Regions from separate parts of the Paenibacillus sp. FSL W8-0439 genome, predicted to be linked through region 2. Evidence: riboswitches for the same ligand, from Rfam matches in the RefSeq annotation. Region 2 holds a riboswitch; each other region holds the start of a gene.
The links. A riboswitch is a leader RNA that binds a small molecule or an ion and turns the genes downstream of it on or off. The one in region 2 is predicted to bind thiamine pyrophosphate.

Region 1: linked by a shared signal. The riboswitch ahead of thiC (phosphomethylpyrimidine synthase ThiC) and the one ahead of MKX36_RS02105 (ABC transporter substrate-binding protein) in region 2 are both predicted to bind thiamine pyrophosphate.
Region 3: linked by a shared signal. The riboswitch ahead of tenA (thiaminase II) and the one ahead of MKX36_RS02105 (ABC transporter substrate-binding protein) in region 2 are both predicted to bind thiamine pyrophosphate.

The regions. Positions count from the first base shown of each region.
Region 1 covers NZ_JBBPAK010000001.1:831,407-842,227, forward strand. The annotation lists gene MKX36_RS03740 (Fe-Mn family superoxide dismutase) at 1-23, opposite strand, end outside; gene MKX36_RS03745 (alpha/beta hydrolase) at 276-1,313, opposite strand; gene MKX36_RS03750 (IclR family transcriptional regulator) at 1,612-2,355, shown strand; TPP riboswitch at 2,473-2,584, shown strand; gene thiC (phosphomethylpyrimidine synthase ThiC) at 2,772-4,616, shown strand; gene MKX36_RS03760 (hypothetical protein) at 4,824-4,976, opposite strand; gene MKX36_RS03765 (YitT family protein) at 5,483-6,319, shown strand; gene acnA (aconitate hydratase AcnA) at 6,493-9,204, opposite strand; gene MKX36_RS03775 (amidase domain-containing protein) at 9,626-10,621, shown strand; gene MKX36_RS03780 (D-alanine--D-alanine ligase) at 10,695-10,821, shown strand, end outside.
Region 2 covers NZ_JBBPAK010000001.1:476,760-487,580, reverse strand. The annotation lists gene pdaA (delta-lactam-biosynthetic de-N-acetylase) at 1-604, shown strand, start outside; gene MKX36_RS02135 (HAD family hydrolase) at 766-1,533, shown strand; gene MKX36_RS02130 (glycoside hydrolase family 13 protein) at 1,605-3,305, opposite strand; gene MKX36_RS02125 (hypothetical protein) at 3,580-4,671, shown strand; gene MKX36_RS02120 (EAL domain-containing protein) at 4,822-5,883, opposite strand; gene MKX36_RS02115 (bifunctional 2',3'-cyclic-nucleotide 2'-phosphodiesterase/3'-nucleotidase) at 6,158-8,260, opposite strand; gene MKX36_RS02110 (pyridoxamine 5'-phosphate oxidase family protein) at 8,479-8,913, opposite strand; TPP riboswitch at 9,183-9,292, shown strand; gene MKX36_RS02105 (ABC transporter substrate-binding protein) at 9,488-10,531, shown strand.
Region 3 covers NZ_JBBPAK010000001.1:4,480,123-4,490,943, reverse strand. The annotation lists gene MKX36_RS19235 (hypothetical protein) at 126-278, shown strand; gene MKX36_RS19230 (arginase family protein) at 411-1,322, opposite strand; gene MKX36_RS19225 (winged helix-turn-helix transcriptional regulator) at 1,427-1,768, shown strand; gene thiE (thiamine phosphate synthase) at 2,180-2,869, opposite strand; gene thiD (bifunctional hydroxymethylpyrimidine kinase/phosphomethylpyrimidine kinase) at 2,866-3,696, opposite strand; gene thiM (hydroxyethylthiazole kinase) at 3,693-4,538, opposite strand; gene tenA (thiaminase II) at 4,570-5,253, opposite strand; TPP riboswitch at 5,386-5,488, opposite strand; gene MKX36_RS19200 (NAD-dependent malic enzyme) at 5,558-7,279, opposite strand; gene MKX36_RS19195 (glycosyltransferase) at 7,677-8,798, shown strand; gene MKX36_RS19190 (transporter) at 8,803-10,056, shown strand; gene MKX36_RS19185 (glycosyltransferase family 4 protein) at 10,053-10,821, shown strand, end outside.

The sequences.
Region 1 (10,821 bases), 350 kb from region 2:
AAAGACCCATAAGTACTCAGCATTCGTTTTTACCTCCCGTATCCCGCTATGGCTATCCGGCAGATCTAGCAGATCTGTCCTGGATGCATATGTACCCAGTATATTCGCCGTCTCACCGTGAATATGTCTATGAACTTCCTTCATCAGGTTATACCTGTTGCGCAGAACAATAATTACTCATGGAAAATAAAAAAAGAAGCCCGTCTACGGCACGGGTTAAGTGTCCATAGGCAGGCTTCTTTAAGACGATGATTACTTGTTTTGAAAATAATTTCTTACTTCGTAGTCGTTTGTTTATGGGCAGCAGCAGTGGTTTTCTTGTCCTCCAGCTCCTGCACACTGCTTAGAAATGTCGATACCCGTCGCAAATATTCACGGGGATGCTCTCTGAAAATAAGCTCATGTATCCCGTTTTTGACAATCCATACACTGGAAAGCGGGTTGGTTTGATTGGCAGCAAGCTTTTCCGCAATGGGGTAAGGAGCCTTTTCATCCTGTGTACCATGCACAAACATGATTGGAAACGGATAGTTCTCCTTTTTAACCTCTTGATATGGAATCTGATGCAAGCTGGTGCCGTTTAAGACTGGAAACAGCAACTCCAAAATTTCCAAAGACGGATGTCTCGGCAGATTAATTTGATTGTGAATGTTATGGTACAGTGTATCTGGCTCCAGCAGGAAGGTACTGTCCAAAATCATTGCGTCCACATCCTTGGTTTGCAAGCCCGCCTGAAGAGCGGTTCCTGCTCCCATAGAAAAGCCCCATACGATAATTTCCGACGAGCCGCGTTGCTTCGCAAGCTGAATCGCTCCAAGAAGCTGCTGGGATTCCGCCTTACCTCCGGTTGCGACGGCCTTGCTGTTTTGTGACGCGAATCCATAATCAAACATGACCACATTAAAGTTCAGACTGTGGGCATAATGCGCCAGATCATACATGGGAATCCAGCTTTCTTCGCGATTAGCCCCGTAACCATGACTGAAAATAATGGTTTTCCGCGATTGATCCGCCGGGATATACCAGCCTTGTACGATGCGGCTACCATCCTTGGCTGGGAAGCTGACATCTTCATAAGGCATGCCTTTGGCCTGCATCGGATTAGAGTACAAGGGTGCGACGGTGGGATTCGTAAGCACCCAGGCGATGTAAGCATGCAAGGCAATAAAGCAAAACAACAGAAAAAATACGACCGACAGCAGCAGAGCAATCACAACGTGCTTGAACCGCAGCATACGGGGATTAAAGAGTGGGGTGGACGGCTCCTGAACAGCGGTCTGTAGCTGAGCGTTGCGCTGGGATGTCGAAATCATGTAAGAGCCTCCTTATATAAAATTGATCTTCGAATCATAAAATTTAGGTATAATTCCACTTGAAAATAGTAGGGTATGTCCGTATAGATACCTATTATCGTATGATGGCTATTATCCAAAGTCAACGCCTGAACCGGAAAAGTAAAAATGATGCAAAGAATTGTCGATGTTTGTTCTTGTTCTGTAATATGGTTGTCACAAAAACATCGGTTTACAGTAGCCGCGACTATTCTATATAATTTATGTAACCATGTTTCATAGTGTGAAACGAATATGGATACAAGAGGAGCGGTTCACGATGGAAGACCGTAAATTAACCGTCCGCGCTGTAGAGCGTGCACTTGATATACTGCTGTGTTTTACCGCAGAATCTGATCTTGGTCTAACGGAGATTGCCTCCCAAATTGGTCTACATAAAAGCACTGTTCATCGTCTTTTGACTACGCTGGAGGATCGGGGATTTGTCGTTCGGAATGCCGCAACGGAAAAATATAGGCTTGGTTTTCGCATATGGGAGCTGTCCACGCATCTGTCCCAAAGCGATGAGCCGGCGGTGTTGTTACAGCCTGCAATGGAAGGACTGCGTGATCGCTTAGGGGAAACGGTCAGCTTGTACCTGCGGGATGGAAGCATGCGTATTCGCATACAAGCCGTGCAGAGCAATCAGGCGATCCGTAGGGTTGCGCCTGTGGGTGCGCGTATGCCGCTGGCTGTGGGAGCCTCCAGCAAGGTGCTGGCGGCCTTTATGCCACCGCAGGAGCTGGAGGTATTGCTAAGCAGTGAAGAATGGCCACCTTCGGTAGACCCGGATGTTTATAAAGCCCAGCTGCAGGACATCCGTGAGAAGGGCTATGCGACCAGCTATGAAGAACGTGAGCCAGGAGCTGCGGCTGTGGCCGCGCCTATTGTGAACCGAAAGGGACAGGTCACGGCGGCTTTATCTGTATCCGGCCCGGTCAGTCGACTTGCGCCCGAGACGCTGCATGAGTTTGCACCGATTTTGATCGAAGCAGCCAAGGAAATGGGGCTTATGCTTCCGTGACAGTAATCAATACAAAAGGAAAGCATACAAGGGTTGCCAAAGCTATAAATTTAAAGTAGTCTGATAGAGATGGCGGGATGTCTGTTATAGCCGCCAATTCATGTGAATAGAAAGTATCACAGTTACTAGGGGAGCCTGTAATGCGGGCTGAGATGGAATCAGGCAAGATTCCGGACCCTTTGCACCTGATCTGGATCATACCAGCGTAGGGAAGTAATCGGCCATTGAAATGTATACGCAGCTGCTGTCTACGGCCGCGCATTGGAATATGATTATTCCACGTGCGATCGGTTTGGATAGCTGTTTCGTTTGATTAGCCGGTTCCCTAGGGAACCGGCTTTTTTGCATAGATCAGCGCCACCCTGGGAATGGTTCCGGATCGGTGTGTCATTTCAACGATACGGGAGGAATGGATCATGAAACCGACAGAAACAAAAGGAACGAAAGAAACAGGAATGAAATCAGCAGATGCAGGATTGGCGGGAATAATAGAAGTAGAGGGAGAGAAAGCCAAAGCGGAGCAAGCCAGTGGGCTAAAGCCCTTTCCGGGGAGCCGTAAGGTGTATATTCAAGGTTCTCGGCCGGATATTGCTGTGCCTGAGCGTGAAATCGCGCTACAACCCACACATACGCCGCAGGGCACCGAGCATCATGAGCCACTGCGTGTGTATGATACCAGCGGTCCGATGACGGACGAAGCCTACCAGGTCGACATCCGTCAGGGATTGCCACCATTACGGCGAGCTTGGGCACTGGAACGGGGAGATGTGGAGGCTTATGAGGGCCGCGCCGTCAAGCCGGAGGATAACGGGATGAAGCCTGGTTCCAAACGGGAGACAGTGGAATTTCCCGGCGTGACCAACCGTCCGCTACGGGCTTCGCAAGGGCGTACTGTGACGCAAATGTACTATGCGCGGCAAGGGATCATTACGCCTGAAATGGAATTCGCGGCGATCCGCGAAGGTGTAGAGCCCGAGTTTGTACGACAGGAGCTGGCGGCTGGACGAGCTATTTTACCTTCAAATATCAATCACCCGGAAAGCGAACCCATGGTCATTGGACGCCATTTTCACGTAAAGATCAATGCGAACATTGGGAATTCCGCAGTTTCGTCCTCCATTGAGGAAGAAGTGGAGAAGATGACCTGGGCTGTACGCTGGGGATCAGACACGGTCATGGACCTGTCCACAGGTCGTAATATCCATACGACGCGCGAATGGATCATCAGGAATTCGCCTGTACCGATTGGAACGGTGCCGCTATATCAGGCACTAGAAAAGGTGAACGGCGAAGCTGAGAAGCTGACGTGGGAACTGTATCGAGACACGCTGATTGAGCAGGCGGAGCAGGGAGTGGACTATTTTACAATCCATGCAGGTGTATTGCTGCGATATATACCGATGACGGCGAATAGAATGACAGGAATTGTGTCCCGGGGCGGGTCGATTATGGCAGCCTGGTGCCTCGCGCACCATCAGGAGAATTTTTTGTATACGCATTTTGAAGAAATCTGTGAAATTATGAAAGCCTACGATGTGGCTTTTTCCCTCGGGGATGGTCTGCGTCCAGGGAGTATCTATGATGCGAATGATGAAGCACAATTTGCGGAGCTGGAAACGTTGGGCGAGCTCACGCAAATCGCATGGAAGCATGATGTCCAAGTCATGATTGAAGGGCCAGGACATGTCCCTATGCACAAAATCAAGGAGAATGTGGATTTACAAATGGAGATTTGTAAGGAAGCTCCCTTTTATACTTTAGGGCCGCTGACGACGGATATCGCACCAGGATATGATCATATTACCTCAGCTATCGGGGCGGCGATGATCGGTTGGTTCGGGACGTCCATGCTGTGCTACGTTACACCGAAGGAGCACTTGGGTCTGCCGAACAAGGATGATGTCCGCGAAGGAGTTATTACCTACAAAATTGCCGCACATGCTGCCGATCTGGCGAAGGGTCATCCGCGGGCACAGCAGCGGGATGATGCTTTGTCCAAGGCGCGTTTTGAATTCCGCTGGCGCGATCAGTTCAATCTCTCGCTTGACCCTGAGCGGGCATTGTCCTACCATGATGAAACGCTACCAGCAGAGGGGGCCAAGGAAGCCCACTTTTGCTCGATGTGCGGTCCCAAGTTTTGCAGTATGCGTATCACGCAGGACATTCGTGCCTATGCGGCCGATAAGGGACTGAATACTGAGGAAGCCGTTGCCGCCGGGATGCGAGAGAAGGCAGAGCAGTATCGGGAAGCTGGGCAGTAAAAATCGGTAGCGATACAAAAGTCAATCAACTGGGAAGCCTCAACGAAAATTACAGTTAAGCTCGTCAGAGGTTTATTTCCATAAACGTATGAGCAAGGTTTAGAAACGCGTGAGTAAAAAAAGGCCGTGGTTCTCTACAGTCGATGTAGAAAACTACGGCTTTTCAACTTATGTAAAACGGGATCATGCTACCGGATTAACGGAGCTTTATTTTTTACCCATTTTTTCATTCAAAATGTCCTGAAAGCTGAGCTTCTTCTCCGAGCTGTCTTCTTTCTTCTGCATACTCACCGCGTTGGCACGTTGGTATTGGTGGTGAAAAGGCATCAGGGTGTGGACAGTTAAGTTCATTGTATTCATGTGGTCATTCCTCCAATTCCATTTTGTCAAATTCAGATTGAGTTGCTTAGGACGTCTGTATAGGACTATGTATATGTACTTGATGTCGTAATGCCGTGTAGGTTGCTTGGTAATGTTTCAATCATTATACCCGCATTTATCCAAAGTAAAACGCTTTTGACATAAAACAGGAAGATGGTCGTATGTGTCCAAAATGTGTATTAGGAGGATGGTCATTTTAGGGGAAAATGTGCCTAGGGCCTAAACAAGGGCTAGAGGCCCGTTTTCTCAGTTTAGTAGTCGGGATTGTGTTTTTTTGTCGAATAACCTTGTATTAGCGGAATTTTGCGGAATTATAAGGTTGGACTAAGGCAGTCTGGTGGCGAATTAAAGTGTCAAAGATGTATTGACTTTATGTTGGGTAGTAGATACCATGAACTGGTTGTCAGCGTATTTTGGCAAGAAGAGTCAGCCAATCCATCTGGCAATTCATCCGTTGAAATGTTAGAGAGAGGATTAGAGCATATATGAAAAAAAGTATTGCAGATATCGTATTTATTATTCTGGGTGCGTTTTTTTTCGCGCTCGCTGTTAATCTGTATGTGATCCCGAATGAATTTGGTGAGGGGGGCGTTACAGGGGTCACGATCATCTTGTACTACCTGTTTCAGTGGTCTCCCTCGATCGTCAATCTGGTCATTAATGGCTTGCTGCTGATTGTCGGATATAAATTTTTGGACAAGAGAACGACTCTGTATACTATAATTGCGGTCGCTTTTAACTCGCTGTTTTTACATTTAACAGTCAACTGGCGGATTGATTCGCATGAGCCGACGATTAATGCCGTATTTGCCGGAGTTTTGGTAGGGGTTGGCATTGGCTTAATTGTACGGGTCGGTGGTACAACGGCAGGAACAGTCATTTTAGCCCGGATTGCTAACAAGTATCTGGATTGGAATATCAGCTATGCCTTGTTGTTTTTTGATCTGATTGTCGCCTTCTCTTCCTACTTTATTATTGGCCCGGAAAAATTAATGCTAACTATCGTTATTTTGTACGTCGGTACGAAAGTTATGGATTTCATGATTGAAGGATTGAATCCGAAAAAAGCGGTCATGATCATTTCGGAGCATCAAGACAAAATTGCTGAGATGGTCATTACGCAGATGGACCGTGGAGTTACCGTCCTGTCAGGCCACGGATATTACACCAAAAATCCGAAAGAGGTCCTATATATCGTCATTAGCAAACAAGAGGTGTCGGCGCTTAAAAAGATTGTAAAAGCTATCGATACAGCAGCATTTATCACCATTCATGACGTACGGGACGTATTCGGAGAGGGCTTTTTGGATATTTCGAAGTAATTAAAGCGTGTGAAGGTAAGGTTATAAGAGAACGTGGCTAGAAGTCGGTCCTGAGAGGATCGACTTTTTTTGTCCTGTTTGTTGCCTTACATAGGGCCTCATACAGATAAAAAACACCCCTGAATCGCAGATGAATCTGCAATCAGGGGTGTTGTATATATAATGCTATATCATTACGCTTGAATCATTTGACGCAGTACGGTTTGCAAAATACCACCGTTGTGGTAGTAGTCGATGTCAACGGTGCTGTCCAGACGAGCAGTGACCGGGAATTCGAACTTGGTGCCATCCTCGCGTTTGGCTACAACCGTAAGTTCTTGACCTGGTTTCACGTCATTGTCAATGCCGAGGATGTCGAAGGTTTCGCGACCGTTCAGGCCCAAGCTGGACCAGCCGTAGCCTTCCTGGAATTGCAGTGGCAGTACACCCATACCGACCAGGTTACTGCGGTGAATCCGCTCGAAGCTTTCTGCAATGACGGCTTTAACACCTAACAACAGCGTACCTTTGGCTGCCCAGTCACGAGAGCTGCCTGTGCCGTATTCCTTGCCGGCGATGACGATCAGGTTCTGATCGGCTGCCTGATATTTCATGGATGCATCATAGATGGACATTTCCTCATCTGTAGGCAAGTACTTGGTCACACCGCCTTCGGTGCCTGGAGCTACATTGTTACGGATACGGATGTTGGCGAATGTACCGCGCATCATGACTTCATGATTACCGCGACGGGAGCCGTAGGAGTTGAAGTCCTTGCGTTCCACGCCATGCTCCTTCAAGTACAGTCCTGCCGGGCTGGAAGGGGCGATGTTGCCTGCTGGTGAAATGTGGTCCGTCGTGACCGAATCATTCAGCAAGGCAAGTACACGGGCATTACGGATTTCCTTGATATCCTGCACACCATCCTGAAGCCCTTCAAAGAATGGCGGATTTTGAATATAAGTTGAGTTTTCATCCCATTCATACAGTTCGCCTTCAGGAACCGGAATGGAATTCCATTTTTCGTTGGCCGTAAATACATTTTCGTATTTGCGACGGAACATATCCGGGCTCAGAGACAGGCTGATCGCTTCCTTGATTTCTTCGGAAGTAGGCCAGATATCTTTCAGGTAGACAGGCTGATTGTCCTGATCGTAACCGAGTGGTTCGTTCACCAAATCAATATTTACCGTGCCGGCGAGAGCATAAGCGACTACCAGTGGCGGTGAGCCGAGATAGTTGGCTTTGACTTGCGCATGCACCCGTCCTTCAAAGTTCCGGTTACCGGAAATAACTGCGCCAACGGTCAAATCATTGTCTGTAATGGCCTGACTCACTTCGTCAGGAAGGGGTCCGGAGTTACCGATACAGGTCGCGCAGCCATAGCCTGCCACATGGAAGCCGAGGGCTTCGAGCGGTTCGATCAGCCCGGCTTTTTGCAGGTATTCCGTTACGACAAGCGAGCCTGGTGTCAAGCTTGTTTTAACATAGCCTGGCTTTTTGAGCCCGCGCTGTACTGCCTTTTTGGCGAGCAAGCCCGCGCCTAGCATTACGCTTGGGTTGGAGGTGTTCGTGCAGCTTGTAATCGCTGCAATCACGACTGAGCCAGTACCCAGCTCGCTGGTGGAGCCGTCCGGATGGGTCAGTGGAACCTTCTGTGCGATCTTTTCATCGCTCAGTCCATAGCCGCCTTTGTCTACCGGGGTACGGATAATGCCTTCGAAAGTTTCTTTCATGCGGCTTAGCTCAACACGGTCCTGCGGACGTTTGGGTCCTGCGAGACTCGGTACAACTGAAGCCAGGTCCAGCTCAAGCGTATCGCTGAACACAGGGTCCGGGGTATCGGATGTGCGGAACATGCCTTGAGCTTTGTAATATTCCTCTACAAGGCTGACTTGCTCATCGGAACGTCCAGTGCTGCGCAGGTAAGCCAGCGTTTCGGCATCAACCGGGAAAAAGCCGATCGTTGCGCCGTATTCCGGTGCCATGTTGGCCACGGTCGCACGGTCAGCCAAGCTAATGTTGGCCAGACCTGGGCCGTAAAATTCTACGAATTTGCCGACCACGCCTTTTTTACGCAGCATTTGCGTGACTGTCAGCGCCAGGTCGGTAGCGGTAGCTCCTTCCGACAGGCTACCTGTCAGCTTGAAGCCGATCACATCGGGAGTGACAAAATACAGCGGCTGCCCCAGCATACCCGCCTCTGCCTCGATCCCGCCGACACCCCAGCCTACGACACCGAGTCCGTTAATCATCGTCGTATGGGAGTCCGTTCCCACAAGGGAATCCGGGAAGACAACCGTTTCGCCGTCGATGGTTTTGGTGGCAGCCACGGAAGCGAGATACTCTAGATTAACCTGATGAACGATACCGGTGGACGGCGGCACCGCACGGAAGTTATTGAATGCCGTTTGCGCCCAGCGCAAAAAACGATACCGTTCTTCGTTACGTTCAAACTCTACATTAATATTGTAGTCCAGCGCGTCACTGGTACCGAAGGCATCAACCATGACCGAGTGGTCGATTACGAGATCGACGGGAACGAGCGGGTTGATTTGTTTCGGATCACCGCCCGCTTTTTTCACCGTATCACGCATAGCTGCCAAATCGACAACCACCGGGACGCCAGTAAAATCCTGAAGCACGATACGTGCAGGAATGAACGGAATTTCCTTGTTGGTGTCACGATCCTCAGCCCAGCCTGTCAGCTGCTGCACGTGTTCTTCCGTAATGGCGCGTCCGTCAAACTGGCGAACCGCTGCTTCCAGCAACACTTTAATGGAGAAAGGCAGCTTGGCAACACCGCTTTTTCCTTGTTCCTCCAGTGCCTTAAGACTGTAGTAGCGATAAGGCTTCCCGTTAACTTCCAAACTACGGGCAATGGAGAATTGATCTTTTCCTGACATAAGTATTACCTCCTTGAAGTGGATGCTTGCGGGAAAATAGGGATGTCTTTTTTCGACGTCATGCACATTTGGTTTTAATTGGTTGCGTTCTCAATTTCATCTTCAGTGGTGCATTGTAAGTTAAGAGGTTGAGATGAATGTAATTCGTTTCATTAGATGAAACATGATTTCAAAATGATTGCTTTTGGATTAAGTATACCGTTTTCAGACGGTCCCGTAAAGTTTTTTTGACCTAAATTATGCGTGTTCAGACTGGAAAATAAAACGTTCCGTTCCCCTGCGTTTCGATGTTCATACCAAGCTTTAGAGATTCATACTTATAGATAGAGAGCATAACCGACCAGAGAGGAAAGAAGGAAGTTATATATCAGCGTGGTTATCCCCGAATAAGGATAGCGAGACGAAAAATGGAGGGATAGGGATGGGGGAGCGGGAATGGAAACAGGCCCTTTTTGCTTATGTGAATCAGTACAATCGCAGTGAGGTAAATGGTGTACCACAGCCGGATGAGTACCTGGAGGTGGGCCAGCGAATGGAGCGGGCGGCACGTGCGGCCAGATTGGAGCAGTGGTACAACGAACGGGACGCTGTTCCCCTGCGCAGCGAGACACGCGCCAAGCCGCTACGAATAGTGCAGGATACCCCGGATGAGGCAGTGGTCGATGTACAACTGCATGTGAGGCTCTTTTATGAGAAAGGCGGGATGACGCACCGGGAGGATCGGATTGAACGGGAGCGTCTAACGTTTACACGCGAGGGCGAAGCCTGGCAGGTGACGAGGATCGAGCGCGATCCGGCAGAAAGAAAGCCGGCGGGAGGAGAGGTTCCTTTTGAACAAGCGTCGTTTAATCAGGGAGGAAGTCTGCCGCTGCTGAATCGTGGTGTGCTGGGCTTCGGCTCATCAGCACGCCCCAGTCGATATCGTCGTGAAGAAGCAGCGGCCTATGCAGATCAGTGGTGGGATAACTTTAACCCGGAGTTTGAGGCGTTTGATGTGGATTGCACCAATTATATCTCGCAGTGCCTCTTTGCAGGTGGTGCACCGATCCACTATACTGGTAAAAGAGAATCGGGCTGGTGGTATAAAGGACGGGTCGCCGGACGTGAGCTGTGGAGCTATAGCTGGGCGGTTTCCAACAGTCTGGAGCGGTATTTGGGCTCCAGCTCCTGGGGGTTGACCGCAGAGCAGGTGAGTCGACCGGAGCAGCTCATGCTGGGGGACGTCATTTTTTATGATTGGGATGGTGACGGAACCTTCCAGCACAGCACGGTGGTAACGGCCTTTGATGCTGGCGGCATGCCGCTAGTCAATGCACATACGGTAAGCTCCAGACATCGTTATTGGGACTATAAAAATTCGTATGCGTGGACGGACAATACGGTATATCGCTTTTATCACATCGCCGACTATTTTTAAATGAGATGATGGATAACAGGTACAGTGAAGCAAATCAGGCACAATGACGAAAGCAGGAAAGCGGAGGATAGGCATGGCAAATCAAAAATTGACCGTAGGGCTGGTGTACGGTGGTAAATCGGGCGAACATGAGGTATCGCTGCAAACGGCGTATGCGGTAATGAACGCTTTTAACTATGAGAAATACGAGATTATTCCTT
Region 2 (10,821 bases):
CTTTTTGGGGGATACGACTAAGAAAGAATTATTTCTTACTTTCGACAACGGTTACGAAAATGGATATACCCCCAAGGTACTGGATGTATTGAAAGCGAAAAAGGTTCCGGCCGCCTTCTTTGTTACTGGGCATTTTGTAAAAGACCAACCAGATTTGATGCGCCGCATGGCGAGTGAAGGCCATATCATCGGAAACCATTCATGGAGCCATCCTGATATGAGCACCATCTCTTCGGCAGAGATTCGATCTGAGCTGGATCGGGTACGAACTGCATCTGCAGAGCTGACCGGGCAAAAGGAAATGAAATATGTCCGGCCACCACGCGGCATTTTTAATGAAAAAGCATTGGCATCCTGTCGAGAAGCCGGATATACGAGTGTGTTCTGGTCGGTAGCCTACAAGGATTGGGACACGAATATTCAGCGAGGAACGGACTATGCCTATCGCCAAGTCATGCAGCAGCTCCACCCTGGAGCGGTCATTTTACTCCATTCCGTATCCAAGGATAATGCCGAGGCACTTGGCTCGATCATTGACGAGGCTCGTAAGCAAGGATATGAGTTCAAAAGCCTGGATGACCTTAAAGTTAAGCATTATCACTAAAAATAGCTCTAACTTAATGACTTAATACCGTCATCAGCCCGATCCACATCTGCTCTAGCAGACAGTGTGAATCGGGCTTTTAAGTTTACGAATAAGGAAGGTCATGGATATAATGACGTAAGAAACGATTTGGAGAGCACTTTTTTGGAGGTACATCTATTATGCACTTTGTATTTGATTTGGATGGGACGATCTGCTTCAAGGGGCAGTGTGTGTCGGATAAGATTGCAGGCTGTTTGGAACAGTTAACTCAAGCGGGACATGAAGTCATTTTTGCCTCGGCACGACCAATCCGCGACATGCTGCCTGTACTTCCTGAACGCTTTCACAACTATACCCTGATTGGCGGTAACGGCTCAATGATCTCCCAAAATGGCAGTGTAAAATACGTAGAGTCCTTTCTTCCGGAAGTACAGAATGCTCTGCTCCCACTGCTGGAGGAACACCAAGCTACCTACTTGATTGACAGTGAGTGGGATTATGCGTATACAGGCCCAGCTGATCATCCCATACTCAGCAATGTGGATGTTAGCAAGTTGGCGCAAAAGCTGCCTTTGGCGGCCCTGAAATCTATTGTAAAAATACTCATTTTAACTGCTGACGATATGGAAGGCTTGGCTGCTAAGCTTCTACCGCTGGGTGTGGTCATTCATCAACACCGCAATGAACAGGTACTGGACATTAGCCCACAGAATATCCATAAATGGAACGCGCTTCAGAAGCTAGGTGTGCAGCCTCGTCAATTTATCGCCTTTGGTAATGATGCGAATGATATTCCAATGTTCAAAGAGGCACACCATGCCGTCATGATTCATCATCATGCTGAACTGGCTGCCTACGCGACTGAATCTATCCCTAATGAGGGGGAAAATCAAGAAGAACGGATTATCGCCAAAATCCGTGAATTGGCTGAAACAGTAACTTTTTAGTCCAACGCTAAGGAAGGGGAGGCTCCTCTATGAGCCTCCCCTTCTTTTATCATCTTAAGGATAACGAACATTTATTTTAAGGTTAACTTATACACTCTAGCTTCGTAAGGGCGCAGCTTCAAAGCGTGCAAATTTTCTCCTTTTACCGGTTCATAGTTGGAGAGAAGCAGCCCCGCCTTGGCGATAGGAAACTCCTCACCGTCGGGCCAGTGGAACACTGGATCACGGTCAAAAAAATTCAGAATGACTAGCAAACGCTCTTGTCCCAGCATGCGCGCAAATACATACAGTTCTGTATCAAGTGGCAACAACAGCTTGTATTCGCCATAGACTATGACCTCATGTTGTTTGCGCAGAGCAATCAACTTGCGATAATAGTGATAAATCGAGTTCGGATTATTTCTTTCCGCCTCTGCATTAATGTGCGTGTAGTTATCATTAATTTTCATCCACGGCTCTCCATCGGTAAATCCGGCTGCAGGTCCGGCATTCCACTGCATGGGAGTGCGTGCATTATCCCGACTTTTTCGCCAGATCGCGGCCATAATCTGCTCCTCCGGCTCACCGATCTTTCGTTGCTGCTCATAATAATTCAATGTTTCTACGTCCCGGTAATCATCAATCGAAGGGAAGGCAATATTCGTCATCCCAATCTCTTCACCCTGATAAATATAAGGCGTACCCTCAAGCATATGTGTGAAGGTTGCCAGCATTTTGGCGGATTCCACACGGTATTGCCCATCATTCCCAAATCGAGAAAGAGCCCGCGGTTGGTCGTGATTATTAAGATAATTGGCATTCCATCCTTCCTGATGAAGCACCGTCTGCCAACTACTCATTATTTTTTTCAGTTCCACCAGCGTCCACGACTTGTACTTCCATTTTTCCGTTCCTAACCCTTGGGCATCAATAAACATGTGCTCAAACTGGAACACCATATTCAGCTCATGCCGCTGATCTCCCACATAATCCAGTGCCTGCTCTGGCCCTAAACCGGACGTTTCACCAACCGTCATTAAGGGATAACGCTCCAGTACCTTTTCGTTCAGCATCCGTAGAAGTACATGTACCTGTTCAAGGTTGGAAAAGAGCTGATAGGCACGCACCAAGGTTTGTTTGTCAGGATTATGCGCATCCGGCAGTCCTTCGGCTTTGACAATATGGGCAATAGCGTCAAAGCGGAAGCCATCGACTCCCTTTTTTAACCACCATTCCACCATACGATAGAGTTCACCCACCATCTCTTCATTTTCCCAGTTCAGATCCGGCTGATGCTCGGAATATAGATGCATGTAATATTCGTCTGTAAGCTTGTCATATTTCCATACAGAACCGGAGAAATACGATTCCCAGTTGTTCGGATATCCGCCATTTTTGCCTGTTCGCCATATGTAATAGTCCCGCTTCGGATTATCCTTGGACGAGCGTGACTCCGTGAACCACGGGTGCTCATCCGACGTATGGTTTAATACCAAATCCATCATAATTTTGATACCTCGTTCATGCGCCTGATGAAGGAGTTCATCAAAATCCTCCATCGTTCCAAACTCATCCATAATGGCATAATAATCGCTAATATCATATCCGTTATCGTGATTGGGCGACTTATATATCGGGCAAATCCAGATCACATCAATACCCAGCTCAGACAGATAATCCAGCCGAGACAAAATGCCGCGCAGGTCCCCTTTTCCGTCTCCGTCAGAATCCTGAAAACTGATCGGGTATATCTGATAAACAACAGCTTCCTTCCACCATATTTTTTTAGGCATGTTTCCCTCCTGTATCTTCTCTGTACATCCAATAGCTTATGCTCTTAACATACACGCAATACCTGTATGCGAATCGTCGGTGTAGGGAAATGAGGGACTTGTAAACTTGCTTAGGTACACAAGCAGAGCTCCTATAGCTTACGATATATTTTTTTTAATTTATTTTTTTTGAAAAACAGGTTGTATACATGGACTTGGCGTTACCTATATTTATGAACTACCCATATACTTGAACCAAAAGCGGTGCCATTCTTGAATTTAGGGAGGAATTGATATGAACCTTCGACCCAAGGAGCCAAAGGATTTAATTGTGGAGTCAGCTGTGATCCCGCCCAACATCCATGTGGATGTGGAGTCAGCCACTGAGGGGGGAACACGCCGCCTGATGCTTAGTGATAACCCGGAGACGCTTACCCACGTGACGGTACCTACCGAGCAAGCCACTTTGTGGCATGATGTGGTTCACACCACCACCCGGACAGTCAAGCACCGAATTTTCGGCTGGCATTATAACAAAATCGGCAGCTCTGTTAAACTGGGGATCACCATAGAGAATAAAAGCACGGCCCGCCTGGAAGTACGCCATATTGAACGTGCCCTGGAGATTGTACCTGAGGATGGCAACTGGATTATTGATGTCGGGCAATCTATTGCCAAAAGCTGTTTGGCGGGTACGATGAAACGTCTGAAGCCAGTAGACCGTCACAAATTCGGCAGAGGCACCGCCTTGCTGGAGGAATTTGAGCTACCCGAAGGATCACTGGCCGGATTCGTCTATGACCTCACGGTAGAATATGCCGAAGGCCACGGTACGCTGGACTATGTGATTCGCACCGTAGTCAGCAAAGATACGCAGACTGATCTGCGCGAGATTCATGAGGATGCGCTCCCTCCTGTACCCCCTCCACAGGCGCATCCACGGGGCGTATGGTCCTTTTCTGAAACAAATGCGCGTATGCCGGAGTATGTAGTAGGAGAAAGCGCCAACTACCGAGCATGTGCCACTAAGAAACTGAACGGCGAAACTCCTACCGATCTACTGTTTACAGGGGAACGCAGCGAGCTGGGGCCTGCGCTTGATAATCGCGGACAATTCGGAACAATATATAACGCAACCATTCCTATCGTTAATCACAGTAGTGAGGTACGTACCGTACGAATCTACGCTAATCCACGTGGAGGTGCATTCGCCGGGTCTGTACGCGTAGATGGTCATGTATACGGTATCCCCTTGCTACAAGATAATACCAAGGTATGCCGACTGACTGACATCCGCGTCCCGCCTGGCCAGTCGAGCTATTCTCTTAGCTTCATGGTTGCAGGTAGCGCGACTACTCCGCTGGGTCTATACGTGATCACACTATAATCGTAATAACATTAGATGGGCACATGGGTCGCCTCAATAGTGGCAAAGAATATAATTAAGATGTAATTGTTCTAAAAAATCAAATAACCCGGTGACCATAGATCATCGGGTTATTTGTGTCGATTTCTTTATAGAATACGCTATTTCAGATTACACTACTCTACTAAGTATAAAATTGGATGGTGGAGTAGGCTCCGGCTTACCAAACAAATAACCCTGAGCTAGCGACACACCTGCATCACGACAAAATTCAAAATCCTCCATTTGCTCTACACCTTCAGCCAACACCTGACCACCAAAACGAAAAGCGGATTCCACTATCCCAGTAATTTGGCGTTTTTGATCACTGTTACTGTGACAGCCATCAATTATACTGCGGTCAATTTTAACATAATCGGGCTGGAGGCAATTCATAAGCTCTGTCGTAGAATAGCCTGCCCCTACATCGTCCAGTGCCACCGAAACTCCCCGTGTACGATATTGTTCAAAGATTTGATGCAAAAAATTCAGGTCGTCTATTTCTTCCGTCTCTACAACCTCAAACACAAAATCCTCCGTATTCATGGATAGCCGATCAATTGTCTCAAAGGTATGATTCAAGCAATAAGCCGGATTATAAATGGTTGAAGGGAGAAAATTAATAAATCGTTTAATTCCCATCGGAAGGCATGTCGCACTTTTTTCAATGGCGGAAATACGAGCCGAGCGATCCAAATGAGCATGCAAGCCAGCTTCACGAGCAACTTCAAACAATCGGAAAGGCTGAAAAGACTTATCGGGCTGTGATGGACGCAGCAAAAACTCAAAGCCGATGATATTCAGCTTGTAGTCAACAATAGGCTGCATATGGCTGGTAAAGTTTTGATTCTTAATAATACTCACCAGATCCGGATGTTGCAGTCGAGCTTGCAATTGACTAAATAAAAGCCAGTCCTCAAATCCCTCAACATGTTGCAAACCAGTCACCACAACTTGTATTCGGTCCAAACACTCCTGCGGCAGACGAGCCAGTCCGTTAACTAGCTGTTCCAACTGTGAACGGCTGTCGTAGCGAAACACGATGTTATCCTCACACCAATATTCTGGTTTCATTTGTTCCGATAGCATACCCAAGCCCTCTAATTCTGGAGTAAGCGACACCCTAGAATGCCTAATTTTCAGCAATCCTTGATCCTTAATAGGTAATATGATGCTGCAATTGCTGCAAGTCATAATGGTCCTCCTCGGAACAATTTCCCGGTTTTTTCACCATTATATCACAAACAATTAGAACAAAAGTACTATATAATTACGTGTTTTGACAAAAAATAAGCTTATTCCGAACAACAACTTAGGACTTAAGTACATATTCGACAAAAACAAAGCCTTTTTTACACTCATAATAAACACGGTACTATTGTATTGGGCATCAAAAAAAGCAGCAAATCTCTTGTTTAAAGAGACTTACTGCTTCATTCTGTTATGGAGTGGAGACTAAAATCCCAAGTTACTTGGACGCCTTTGGCTTCGTTGTTTTAGCCGGTTTTGCAGCCGCAGGTTTAGTCGTTTTGACAGCTGGCTTCGCGGTTGCTTTCGCAGGTGCCGCAGCTTCCTTCACAGAGGTCGTTGCTGCACTAGGCTTAGCGCCAGCTTTCAAGCTGTATTTGGCAAACCCGTCTGCCGCGCTGCTCAAGTATGAAATTTGTTGATTTCCGGCCAGCACGTCTTTGGCATCAGGAGAGGACTCAAAGGTAACCTTGGCCTGACCAAAAGGAGCAATAGACCAGTTGCCGTCCGCTGACGGATTAATCGTTCCGTTCGTACGGATATAATCAACAACGACTTGGCGACTTTCATCTGGTGCTGCCATCACAATACGTTTGCCATCTGGGTTGGCCAGTTTGGAGGAGGAAGCACGATAGTTATTGGTCGCAACAATAAATTTCTGTGCAGGATCAATAGCCTTCCCGTTGTATTGCAGATCCTTGATACGATGGGCTGAAGAATCAATAATAGTTCCCTTGGCATCATATCGTGCAGGCTGAGTTACATCAATCTGGTAATTCACACCGTCAATCACATCAAAATTGTAGGTTGGGAAATCTTTGTTGATCAGCGATTGTTCCTCAGTTTTGCTAGGATCAATGCGGTTGAACTGACCCGCAGACCACTCCAGCCACTCCTGAATTTCAGCACCAGTAACTTCTACAGCATGAACCGTGTTCGGGTACACATACAGATCGGACACGTTTTTAATCGCTATTGTACCTTCAGGAATGTTGGTATAATACTCGGCACCGTTGCGACCACCGGCTTTGAATGGAGCGCCTGCCGATAATACGGGGAGATTTTCGTATTCGGTTCCTTTAAGATGGTTTTGAACATACCATTTCTGTGCATTTGTCACAATTTGAATGGACGGGTCATCCTGTACTAATGCAAAATAGCTGGTAATCGGTGCAGTCGTTGTTCCGACAGGTTGACGAACATAATCCAGCGTTCCTTGATGCTCTTCTTTGATCGCATCAATCAGTTTAAATTCAGGAGTAAACTGCACAGACTGATTGGTAGTACTCACAACTGGACGCACTTGAGACTGAGAGTTGATTACGTTCCACTCGTCTTTCTTCTTTTCCAGGCTCAGGTCAATAATCCCCAGATCCTTACCCCATGAAGAAGCTTCCACGGCCGGCACGCCATTAATGGTTCCTCTATCCAGATCTACACCCTTCATATCTTTAAAATCAGGGCCAGGGAAAGATTTATGAGCATGCCCAAACAGAATCGCGTTAATTCCGTCCACCTGGCTCAAATACTTAACGGCATTCTCCATCATTGGTGTTTGCGGCACATCCTCATAGCCTGTATGTGCAAGCACAACAATAATGTCAGCACCTTCTGTTTTCATTTGTGGAATAAACTTTTTGGCTGTTTCCACGATATCCTTTGTAACGACCTTATCCTTCAAATTAGCTTCATCCCACTGCATAATTTGAGGTGTTACTAGACCGATGACACCCACTCTGAGTGTATGCTCTTCGCCCTTCTCATCCGTTACTGTTTTATCAAGAATCTGATAAGGGGTAAGATAATTTTTAGTAGCTTGCCCCCCTTTATCAACATAAACGTTCGCATTTACGTAAGGAAAATCAGCACCCTTGAGCGATTTGTCCAGAAAGTCGAGACCATAGTTAAATTCGTGGTTGCCGACAGTAGCCGCATCATAGTCCATCAAGTTCATCATCTTATAGACCGGATGAACACCGCCTTCTTTCTCAAAGGTTTTGTTGCGGGCCATATAATCGTCTAATGGATTGCCCTGCAGCAAATCACCGTTATCGAACAGCATGCTGTTTCTTGTTTCACTACGCGCTTGTTGGATCAAGCTTGCTGTCCTAATCAAGCCATATTCGTTGGTTTCTTTGTCCGAATAATAATCATAATTCATGAGCGCTCCATGAATATCCGTTGTCTCCATGATCCGCAAATTCACCGTAGCGCTATCGCGAGAATTGCTAGCTGCCCAGGATGGAGCGGCTGAAAACACCAGTAGGCTACAAGCTACAACTGCTGCTGTAAACCCTCTAAACCAATTTTTACGAAATAACAAAATATACCCCTCCTCATTAAGGTGTATGCCTCATATACATACTTTTGCACATATATGTAAGCTTTGAACCCACCATTCCTATTTTAATCCAACGCCAGACAAAAGAGTAGTCATTTGCTTAAAATATTTATGAAAAAATAATTATTTTGCGTATAAAAAAAGCCAGTAAATCTCCTGAAAAAGTTGGAAATTTACTGGCTTGTCCGTTTATATTGTTTCTATTTCGTCCACACCTGGCGCTCCGTTTGTTGACCCACGTACTCAATACGAGTCGGATTGACGTCTAAGATGACATAATCGGGATCATCTGGTCCGGAAAACCATTTTTTCAGAGAATCATTCCACACTTGTTTGCGTAACCCCTCATCAGCTGTAATCTGGACGGTAGCCTCCACTTCCAAGACTTCCTTCGTGCCACCCACTTCATAGCCCAGCAGCAGATAAGCATTCGGATTGTCCTTTAGCTCATCCACTTTATGTGTTTTGCGATCCGTCGCCAGATGAATGTTCATTCCATCGTTAAAAAGGGCCATATAGCGTACTTTCGGTTTTCCGCCCTCAACCGTACCTAACGAGCAAAATTTGTTGTTATCCAAAGCCTTCACAATGGCTTGTTCCAGCTGACTGCGATCCAGTGTCTCCGTTTTACCCACAGTACAACAACTCCTTTTTACGAATTAGAATTCTATAGGGCTATGCCACTTGGCACCAGCTCTCCTAAACATACAGTGTAGCTGTTCTGAAAATAACATGACCAGAACAGATCTGAATGATTCATGTTCATTTTCAGATCGAAGCTCACAGTAAAAGTGTACCCTGTCGTTCGACAAATGAACCGTGAGCGCTTCCTCAAAGCTGGACAGACCCGCTTTCAAGGCATATAATCGTCGTAGTAAACCCGAATAAACGAACCCATTAAACCATACAATGCCAGGGGTGCTGGAATCGGCCGGCTGAGAGTGTGTCCCAAGACACTGACCCTTACAACCTGATCTGGGTAATGCCAGCGTAGGAATGCTTAAGCAAGATGTGCCTTTTATTAAAACAGGACATCCCTTACTTTGGTATATACAAGCGCAAGCGTCCCGGAATCTCGGGACGCTTTTTTTGTTGAAGATAAAGTTGTTGGAAAGATTGCTTCCGGCAGATGTGATTTTTGTGAAAATGGGGAATATAAACTGTCTGATTGGACGGATAACGGGTAATTAAAAAGGAGAGAACACAACGATGAAGCGCATGAAAATGTTAAGCCTGGGTCTGATCAGTCTGTGGCTCATGGCTATGACTCTGACCGCTTGCGGCGGCAATCCCCCTACATCTCAAAAGGAGGTTCCTGCTGCCGACACTTCAACGTCTACCTCAGCAAAGGGGCTCAAAGATGTTAAAGTCGTGCTCGACTGGACACCCAATACGAATCACACGGGACTCTATGTCGCCAAGGACAAAGGATTTTACGAAAAAGCAGGCTTAAATGTCCAAATCGTTCAACCTGGTTCAGGAGGAGCCGACCAAATGGTTGCTTCGAATGCTGCACCTTTTGGTATCAGCTATCAAGAAGGCGTCACTCAGGCTCGCATCCAAGGCGTACCGCTCGTATCCATCGCTGCGGTGATTCAGCATAACACCTCTGGCTTCGCAGCTCCGGTAGACCGCGGAATTAAAAGCCCGAAAGATTTCGAGGGTAAAAGCTACGGCGGCTGGGGTTCTCCTGTAGAAGAAGCGGTCATGAAATCCATTATGGATTCAGACCAAGGTGATGTGAGCAAAGTGAAAATCGTCAATATGGGCAATGCAGACTATTTTACAGCCGTGAAGCGGGATATTGACTTTGCCTGGATTTTCTACGCATGGACCGGGATTGAGGCCGAGCTTCGAGGCGAGCCCTTGGATATGCTGTATGTAAAAGATTATTCCAAAAGTCTCGATTACTATACACCTGTAATTGTGAGCAATGAACAGACGATAAAAAACGATCCTGACCTAGTCAAAGCGTTCATGGACGCTACTGCACAAGGCTATGAATACACTATCGCCCATCCAGAAGAAGCGGCGAATATCTTAACTAAAGCTGTGCCAGAGCTGGACAAAAAACTGGTACTTGCTAGCCAAAAATGGCTAAGCCCGCGTTATCAGGACGATGCCACGCAATGGGGTTTACAAAAAGCAGAGGTATGGCAAAACTACTCGGATTGGATGTATGAACGCAAGCTGCTCAGCAAACCTTTGGAAGTCGATAAGGCCTTCACAAACGACTTCTTGCCCAAGCGTTGATCATTTTGTTAAAACGCTAAATAAGACTGGACTAGAGAAGAACGAAGCGCCACTACGCGCTTTGTGTGTAAAAATGCCACACAACCTATCAAAAAACTAAAGTGCTTTTAAGGCGGTTAGTAGCGGAGCGGTTCATTTGAATCTGGAGAAGCGAAGCGTTCGCCTGAAGCTTTCTTTAGGAAAGCTAGCTTCGGAAGCATACGCTCAGGGGGATTCTTACCTTTAAAATTTAATTCAAAGAATCCCATGGCAACAGCGATCGTAAGATCAAATGAAACGCGAAGCGGTCT
Region 3 (10,821 bases), 4.0 Mb from region 2:
GTCACATAATTGAGGTGATATTTTATGCATATAGGTTAACTGATACTCACTTATATATACTTGAGAATTCTAGGGTTCTCTGCTTTGCACGTCCAACAAATGCTTATAAGGATTTAGGAGAATTAATGGAAAATGGCACGCTCTATCATATTTCGGTACCAGAAGATTTCGAATCTTTTGATCATAATAAAGCACTAACTCCGGGTGAGGGAGGCGACTTCTTTTTTGAAGAGTTCCTTAATCCAGTACTAAAATTAATAAATGAAAATAAAAAGTAAAAAATAAAAAAGGACTCCATAACAGTATAAATTCCCGAGGAGTCCTTTTTTGCACAATACTTTAATTCAAACGGCCATCATAATTCCATTACGAAAATTAACGTCAAGATACATGCACAGTTGTAAGTAGAATTAACGATTCAAAATAGGTATTTCTCCCAGCAGATTCTTTAAGTTAATGGAATCCCACGGCATATGCTCGGTTATACCTAACCCAACTACATCAGTTTCTTCAGATAGTTCTTTAATCAGATGAAGTAGTTGAGGTATTTGCATTGTTCCCGCAGGAGAAAGATTATAGGGAGCTTCAGGGTTGGCGAATAATAAAGAACGAAATGCTTTTGGATCAAGTACATCTAAATCAAGGTGAATCGCCAGGTGCTTGATGCCGCTTTCTTTAATCCATTCTTTTATAGATGCGGTACTGCTCGTTAACTCTTGGGTCCCAGCAGTTCGAATCCCTAATCTTTGAATTACTTCAGTATCTGTTTCTGTAGTGGTAACACCTAACCTTTGAAATGTCTCTGAAAATGCTTTTGTTTCTTCTTCTGTAGGAGCTGCTAATCCAGCGATAAAGACATTTTCAGGTTTAAGAGGAATTTTCACATGTTTTGCGAACTCCTCATCTCCTTCTCCCAAAAGGTTCCCAAGCGGTAATGTATGTCCGTTATCATAGCCTACATATCTAACTAAATCACTGTGAGCATCAATCCAAATTAATCCTAATTCTCCGCCGTATCGTTCGTTTAAATAGGCAAATGGGGCTTGCTCGACTAAGCAGTCACCACCAAACATTACTATGCGATCTGGCTTATGAGCATCAATGATATGTTGAGCAGCCTCTAATTGTTCAAGTAGCTGTTTTCTCCCATACATACCGTTCTCGTTGACAAGTGGAGTTCCATCATAAGCTTGAACTGGAACTTGAATAAGGGGTTGAGCATTGTCTGGGGCTAGCCAGGCCAGCAGTTCGGCGCCAAAAGAGTAGTTAGGATTGTTTCCTCCTTGCCACTGCGGCATTAACAGGCGTATTGTTTTAGTCATATTTTCTCTCCTTTACTTCAAATTACGGTTAGTATAAACTGAACGCAAATAAAAACGTAGTACGCACTAATTTGATAGGTACTACCCGAAAGGATAGTGTGAATATGAGTATGGCTGAATTTAAAGGTAAAGTTAAAAACATTCAAGATACACCTTTTGGTTATACAGTGTCAGTTATTGGTGGTAAATGGAAAATGGTTATTATTTACCTTCTGGCCGAAAACCAAGTGGTTCGCTTTAATGATCTGAAAAGACAAATCGGAGCTATTACTTATAAAACATTGAGTTCACAGCTAAAAGAATTGGAAGCGGATGGTCTGGTGAATCGGAAAGAGTACCCCCAAGTTCCACCTAAAGTTGAGTACAGTCTTACAGAAAAAGCGGAAACACTATTGCCTGTTTTGGAAGGGTTATGTGAATGGGGAACCAAAAATCAATATAATTAAGTTTCGTTTTTTAATTGCTTTCGAATGCTATACGAATATTAGAAAAGACGATTGACATATATTTATAGTTAATCAGGTATTCTACAAGCTCAAGTGTACTGGGGATAGGAAGCTTAAAAATCAGTATCTTTTGGGGGGGATATTTTTGACTATGGCGATTATTTTATTTGTAGCGAATATTCTACTTATTCTTGTTTCAATCGTTGGTATTGTTCTGTTCATGGGGATATTGTACAGGGGGTACATTTTGCTAGGATTACTTATTGCTGAGAAAAAGAACACAAGAATTCAAGCTGTAAAAGATTAATTTTATGACAACACAGAGCCTCATTTCTACTTTATTAGTGGAAATGAGGCTCTTGCGTAAACAATAAAAGTGACATAATGGGGTGAAGGAAGGGACATAGCATTTTATAGCTTTTGGGACATCCCCGGATGTTTGATGCTTAGCACTACCTTTTTCTTTAGTTCCTCTGCAGCAGCTCGAATCTGTTTTGCCTGCGTCACAGCCGAAATCACCGCTACACCATCGGCACCCGCACCTACCACTTCCTCCACACGGTCTATCGTAATGCCACCGATCCCGACGATGGGCAGATCAATTCCCGCTTTGCGCATCTCATGCAAAATGGCTGGACCCTGCACCGCATGAGCATCATCCTTTGAGATGGTGGGATAGATGGGGCCGACGCCGAGGTAGTCCGCACCTTGCAGAATGGCTCGACGAGCTTCCTCAATCGTATGGGCGGAGACGCCAAGGATTCGGTTTCCGATCCGCGTACGCACAGAATCAGCCGATTCATCGTCCTGACCGATGTGAACACCGTCGGCGTTGAGCTCAAGGGCCAGCTCCACATCGTCATTGACGATAAAGGGGATACCAGCGTGGTGGCACAGATCTTGTAGCTGACGCGCAAGTTCAAACATAGGAACCCCTGTTAACGCGCTACGGCCCTTTTCCCGGAACTGGATCATGGTTGTGCCGCCAGCAAGAGCCTCCTGCACGACCCGACTTGGTTCCGCAAGGCAGTTCACGCTTCCAACAACCAGATACATCTGTAAATGCCGGCGCATGATCTCAGGTAATATTCGACCGCTCATTGGAGTATCTCCTGACGACGGCGGTAGGCCCAATGATTGGTTGGACCGTGTCCCTGGCCCAGATACAACGTATCTTCAATCGCCGCCTGAATGAAGGCTCTTCCATTCAAAATAGCTTCCGGTACAGACACGCCTTTCCCTAATTCAGCGGTAATCGCTGCTGAGAACGTACATCCTGTTCCGTGTGTGTGGACAGTTCGCACCCGCTTGCCGCCCAGCTCTGTGAAGGCTGTTCCGTCAAAGAGCAGGTCAATGACCTGACCGCTGTTTTCGCTCTCCTCATCGTGGCCGCCCTTGATCACAACGAATTTGGGACCCCGGCTGCTAATATGTCTCGCAGCTTCACGGCGCCCTTCCATCGTACGAATGCTTATCCCGGTTAAGGCCTCCGCTTCCGGGATATTTGGTGTGACGACCAGGGCCAAGGGGAGCAGGTCGTCGTTCAATGCCTGCACCGCTTCTGGTTGCAGCAGCTTTGCGCCCCCTTTGGCAATCATTACAGGATCGACGACAACCTTTTCCCAGCCGAACTTTCGGATCTGCTCGGCTACCAGGCGGATGATGCCTGCATCAAATAGCATGCCAGTCTTTAGGGCGTCGACTCCAAGATCTGATCCTACAGCTTCGATCTGTTGCGCTGTTGCTTCCTGTGGCAGCGGATATACACCGTGAACTCCCAAAGTATTTTGTACCGTTATGGCCGTAATAGCTGACATACCGTATACGCCAAGCTCCTGAAAGGTTTTGAGATCGGCTTGAATTCCAGCCCCGCCGCCACTGTCTGAACCGGCAATCGTCAGCGCTCTCGGTACATGCACGTCTCTCATCGCGCACCACCTGTTGTAGTTGTTCCAGCTTCACGGATCGTGACATGCCCCTCTAGCGAACCAGTATGTAGTTTGGCAAGCTCGTCGAGAAAGGCAATCTGGAAGCTGCCCGGCCCCAGCTTTGCGGTATGCGCTGCGGCTCGAGAAGCTGCTGCACCGTAAAATGCCAAACCTGCTGTGCCTGCGAGCAGCAGGTTGGGTTCAACTGCTGCAAACGCACCCAACACAGAGGTCAGCAGGCAGCCTGTTCCGGTTACCTTCGTAAGCAGCGCGTCTCCGCCACTAATCAATCGTACTTCAACCCCATCGGTGATGACGTCCTCTTTTCCAGTGATGACAACCATGGTATGGAGCGTTTGCGCAGCCCGAACTGCCAGATCGACATTACTGCTGTCAGCACTGTCGCCTGCATCTACCCCTTTAATTTCTCGGGCTTCTCCGATCAGATGAGCGACTTCGGCTGCATTGCCTCGTACTAGTGAGATGTTAACCTCGTTTAGAATTCGTAGTGCTGACTCGGTTCTAAAGCTAGTCGCTCCTGCACCGACCGGATCTAACAGAACTGGAACACCGTGAGCATTCGCCGATTGTCCAGCAAGGATCATGGCATCCACCAGCTCACGGTTTAGCGTACCGATATTTAACACGACGGCGCCCGCTATTTTGGCCATATCTGCTACTTCCTCGGGTGCATAAGCCATCACCGGGGAAGCCCCTAGTGCATATAGGCCGTTGGCTGTAAAGTTGGTGACCACCACATTGGTTATATTATGAACGAGGGGGTTGCTGTTTTGTACCTTTGTCAGGAGCGTCGAATAACTTTGTTCCCATATATTCATCATGTTTATCCTCTCTCATCTATACTGATTATTCCTAGACCGTAGCGCGCATCTGGACGGGCCATTGTTCCTGCTTATAAGCCATATCCCAGAACATATATTCCAGCTGGCAGCTTAGCATAAAATGCTCAATCATCCGCTCTCGCTCGGCAGCCGTGGCGACTTTCGCCCAAGCATCCACACGCTCTCGATATTTGAAGGTTACATCTTCAATTTGGTTGCCATAGAAGCAAATCCACTCATAGAACGGATGAGACTCGTCTGGTCTTACCTCATCCATTAGCCTGCGTCCAATTTCAAGATATGTCCATGGACATGGTAGCAGCACGGCCATGATTTCCCCAAGACTACCCTCATGTGCGACGGTCAGCATATGGCGGATATAATGATGAGCGGACGGAGCGAGTGGATATCCCTGCATCTCTTCATAGGTGACACCTGCGATAGCACAAAAATTTTGATGCGGATGAACCTCGCTGTTGAGAATAAAAGAGATCTGTTCGTTAAATACAGCCATATCCTCCCGGCTCGTGCTTTTGGAGATTGCGATGCCGTAAATCCGCATGTAGGCGTTCAAATATTCAAAGTCTTGTTTTACATAGTGAATCAGCTGTTCCCTTGTTAAATTTCCTTCAGCAATACCTCTCACAAAGGGATGCTCATAAATGGCTTGAAAAATGCCATCCGCCTGCTGACGGAGCTCTTGCGAAAAACTCATTTCCCCACCTCCAACAAAAATGGAGAATAAGAAGTCCCGTAAGATACAATTCTCGGAACAATGCCAAAAAGCCGCCCCGAAAACTGGAGCGGCTTCAACATAGGTTCAATGCGCAAAAACGCCTGAAACCCTATATAGAAGGCTCCACTTTCCTACGCTAGTACGAACTAGATCAGGTTCAAAGGGTCCAAGATTCATTCTTGTCTCAGCCATAATGGCTCCCCTAGTGGACTTTCCTATTCTTTTGACTAATACTGTACATTCGTTCCTATGTTATGTCAAACTGCTTATGCCTAGTGAAGGATTAGTGAGGGTGTTGGATTACACTTTCCACGGCTTTGACCCTCACATATTCCGGTTTCCACATTGCATCCCGAATGGCTTGCTCAATATTTGGAAGGTGTGCCTGAGCTACCTGATCCTGAATTGCGGCCTTTGCTACCGCAACCGCAACCGCAAACGAAACATCACGTAATTTTCGAATATGGGGCAGCAGTGCGCCGCCAAGTTCATTCGAATCTACGGCGTTGGCAACGGCATCAGCTGCTGCGGTAAACATGGAAGGAGTGATTCGTTTGGCCTTGACCACAATTGCGCCTAGACCCAGTCCCGGGAAAACAAAGGCATTGTTCGCCTGACCAATTTCAAATTTCGTACCGTTATAGGTGACGGGCTCAAAGGGACTTCCCGTAGCAATCAATGCTTTGCCATCAGTCCATCGTATCAAATCCTCGGGTACCGCTTCAGCCAGATTGGTAGGATTGGACATGGGCATAATGATCGGGCGTTCCACATGCTTTGCCATTTCCTTGATAATCTCTTCAGAAAAGGCACCCGCTACACCGGAAGTCCCAATTAAGATTGTAGGTTTTACCTGACGGATGACCTCCAGCAACGGTATTTTGCCGTCTTCCGATCGGGCCCATGAGCTGATTTCTTCCTTTTTACGCACATATGGTTTCTGATAATCGAGTACATCTTCCATATCGTCCGTTAATAGCCCGCGATAATCAAAGGCCCAAAACGACCTGAAAGAATCTTCTGCAGGAAGCCCGTCCTCGATCATAGCGCTCCGTATTTGGTCGGCGTTACCGATTCCTGCTGCCCCTGGACCAAAGACAAGTATTTTTTGTTCACGTAGCGGAATTTTGGTGACACCTACCGCCGAAACAATCGCAGCTAATGTGACTGCTCCTGTGCCCTGGATGTCATCATTGAAGGTGAGAATGTTTTGACCGTATTTCCCTATAATGTGGCGTGCGTTCACGCTGCCCACATCCTCCCAATGCAAAAGCGCTTTCGGGAATTGTGTTAACGTTTTGCTGATAAAGGTATCAATAAATTGATGATAGGCTTCTCCGCGAACTCGTTTATGACGGTTTCCGATGTATAGCGGATCATTCAGCAGCTTTTCATTATTCGTGCCCACATCCAGTACAATGGGCAGCACCCGCCCGGGATGAATACCTGCCGCAGCTGTATATACAGCAAGTTTGCCAATAGCAATGTTAATTCCCCCGACCCCCCAGTCACCAATTCCCAAAATACTTTCTGAATCCGTGACCACGATCAGGTCAACATCCTCACTACGCAAGCCGGAATTATAGAACGCCTGTCCGATACCGTTCGGATGATCTATCGATAAATATACGCCCCCGGGACGGTTGTACTCATGGCTGTATTCTTGAATGGCGGTTCCTACAGTCGGTGTGTAGACTACGGGCAGCATTTCACTCAAATGGTCGGTTAGCAGCCGATAGTAAAGCACGACATTCCGGTTATGAAGGTCGTTAAGTGAAGCATTTTTACGCAGCATGGTGGGTTGTGCCAGGAATTGCTGATATGCCCGAACGCTCTGTTTTTCCAATGAAAGGACAGTGGGAGGAAGAATTCCTTCCAAGCCCAGTTCTTTGCGTTCTTCTTCTGTAAATGCCACCCCTTTGTTCAAAAGAGGGTTTGCTAGCACGTCCTTTCCTCGTAAGGGAGTAGATAATGACCCATCACGATTGACATGAAATGCTTCCATAAAAATACCTTCTTTCCCTATATTTTAATAATTATTCATGATGAAAAATGACATGTTGTCCATAGTATGGACGTACGAATTGGTTTTATTCGTCTATCAATCTATGACAAAATGACCATATGTGTATCTTTTTATTAATCCCATAGAACCAATTTTGTTTTCGGATTCACCTTGTAATTCGTATAGTAGTAGTCCTGATGAATCAGGTCTAAATGCTCTGTTTTTATCAAATATGAAAAATAGTTTTTCTTCTCTTGAATGCTTATATATCAAGGGATGTGAGCTGTTTTGTTAAGAAAATATGAAGTATTTGGACATTAATTTAATCTTACTAAGCAAACATTTTTAATTCTTTTTCAACAAAATAGAACTATTCGGAGGAAAAGGAGAGGTTTGTGTGCAGGGACCTATAGCCATTTTTAGCGATAACAACAGGGCTATTGATTATCCCAATGTGATTTGTTTTTACCAATATATACAGTGCGAGGACACGGAGGAAGCTTCAGTCTACGAGGGTGCAAGTTGCTGCCTGATAGATTATAGGGAGCCGGGGCAAGCCGTGCGGAAAGCTAATCAGATCCGTAGCCAGTTTCCACAAATGCCATTGCTATTGGTGACGGATGTAACCTTTCCGTTCAGTGATCAGCATATGGTGCAAATTATCGGAGTAGGCCGATTGCGTCTGCTATTTTGGCAAGCCAATGATACCGAAGAAATACTTTCTGAAATACAAAGCTTGCTCTATCCCGAGTATTCGACTAAAAGCCAACATGTTGCATTCATCTTGTCTGTGTATAACGAAGAGAAACGTTTTGTTCATGTCAAAACCTTTGCTGAGCGACTGCAAGCCTTTATCCGCAGCCATATTATAGAGGGTTCGATTTATCTCATTGATGATGGTAGCCACGATGGCACGAATGCCTTGATTAAAGCGCTGGAGGCAGCAACGGACTTGTCCGTAAACCGGATTAACCAGAACTTGAGTCCACTGCTTCAAACAAGGGAATTGGGACGCAATACGCGCAAGGCAGGGACGTATCTGGAAGGAATGCGGACCATCGGTGCGGATTACTACGTATTTGTGGACGCGGACGATTCCTTTTTTATTGAGGATATTGCCAGAATGATCAATGTTGTTCAACAGGGCTACTATGATGTTGTGATTGGAACCAAAGATATGACCGCCGAGAATCGTTCTTTATTGCGATCTATCGTCAGCTTTGGCAAACGGGTCGTCTCTCGCCCCTTTTTACCAACCGGTGTAGTAGATTCCCAGACGGGTCTTAAAGTGATGAGCTCGGTTGCCGTGAAGCGGATGTTTCCACATTTGAAGGAACAACTCGGACTAGCGCTGGATCTGGAGATGATGTTCATTGCCAAGCGACTTCAGCTCCGTGTGCTGCAACTACCCGTCAAATGTATTGACCGAGATGGCTCGCACATTCATGTCTGGAAGGATTCCATTCGCTTTTTGCGCTCTATCATTGAGATTTGGCGACTGGATCGGCGGGTGAGATAACCACGTGAACAACCGATTGCGTTCGTTGATGTTCCCCCTCTTTAATGTGCTGCTTAACGGATTCAATTTTTTCTTCCACATTGCAGCGAGCTGGTATCTTACCGGACAAGCCTATGGTCAGGCGAACGCGCTGTTGGCCCTCTTTGCACTGTTGTCCGTATTGGGCTTATCCATCCAGCTGTTAACCGCCAAGCTGGTATCCAAGGCTGACCAGAAGCTTGCGCTACGCAGCTTACCGCTCGGTTCTCTATTACTAAAAGCACCTCTAGTGCTAACTTTGCTTGCCATGATCATTTTACTTTCCTTTCATCCGTTGCTGGGTTCGCTATTGGGCGTTGAGTCCGGCCCGCTGTTCATGCTGTATGCCTTGATCGGATTGCATATTCTGGTAAGTTCGTGCCGTGGAGATTTACAGGGGAGGGAACGCATGCTGGCGCTCAATGTGAACTATTACATTGAGGTATTAGGGAAGCTATGCCTGTTTTTTGTCCTGGCTGCCCTGGGGTTAAGGTTGGAAGCCTTACTATTAGCGAGCTGTGGGGGAATGCTGCTGTCGTTGCTTCACGGCTGGATCGTTTCGGCCCGAGGCTTGTCCCTATTGACATATAGAGGAGAACATATCCCTGCTGGGTTATGGAAGTCACTAGGTCAGGATTTCACCGATAGCCTTATGACGAATTTATTCATTCTGTTTTGTATATCCATCGACATGTTGTATGTACAGCATTACTTTCCTGAGCAGGCCAGCAGCTATGCCATTGCGCTGAAGTACAGCCAGTTGGTCTATTACGTTTCGTACAGCTTGATTGCTGCCTTTATTCCAAAGATCGGTGCGCAGGGGCATGACCGCCAGGCTTTGGGCAAGTTAATTGTAATCTATGCTGGATTAATGGCTGTAGCCGCGCTGTGTGTATATGTGGGCACAACTTATATATTCCCACCCTCTATTCCCATATTATTTGGAGCCTCTTACCAGGCGGCTGAGGCCTATATTCCATGGGGAGGCTGGGTGTATTGGCTTTTTTCCATCGTGCTATTTTTTGTGCATGTGCACGTATTAGTGGGCAGACGCACCTTTATGTTCAGTCTGATGGCGGGAGCCGCAGCTTTATTAGTAGCCTTTCATATGGCTCACACAGACCCGATCGATTTTTTGTTGTCAGAGTTCATTGTGTACGGAGCTATGTCTCTCTACTTTGTGATAGATGCCTATATGTATTTGTTCAAAATAAAGATAAGGGGAGGAATCACCCCATGAATACCATACTAGAGCAGGACGATAAAACCGTAGTTCTATTGCTTTCCTGGCGTGACATTCGTTCTCCGAAAAGCGGGGGAGCAGAAATTTTCACCCATGAAATGCTGAAACGCTCACAGCAAGGTCGGTTTCAGTTCATTCATTTCTCACCTCAATTTGAGGGGATGCCTGAGCATGAAGTCATTGACGGTGTTACGTATATTCGAAAAGGAAACATATACAGTGTTATTTATTATGCGATGCGCTATTACCGTCGTCATCGGCAGCAGATTGACTATGTAATTAATCAAGCGAATACGCATCAGTTCTTTACCCGATTTTGGGTGGAGGCATCCAAGCGAATTTTTTTCATACATCAGCTAACAAGGGAAATATGGTATGAAAATGCCAGGTTCCCGCTAAATATGATTGGATTTCATATGGAGCCCCTCATGCTTAAGCTGGCACGGAAGGATCGGACGCTCACCGTATCCCCGTCTACCCGGTATGATCTGCTTAAGCTGGGCTTTCATCCAGATCGCGTTCATCTTTTACCGGAAGGAATTGAGTTTGATCATTGGCCGCGTGAACAATTTTTGACAAAGGAGTCTAACCCAACCTTCATGTATGCCGGACGCTTTGTTAAATATAAGGGCATTGATCTGGTCGTTGAAGCCTTTGGGCGGCTCAAGGAAAAGTTCCCCCAGGCTATGTTATGGATTGCCGGAAAAACCGATAAAACCTATGTGACAGAACAATTATTGCCGATTATAGAACGGTATGGAT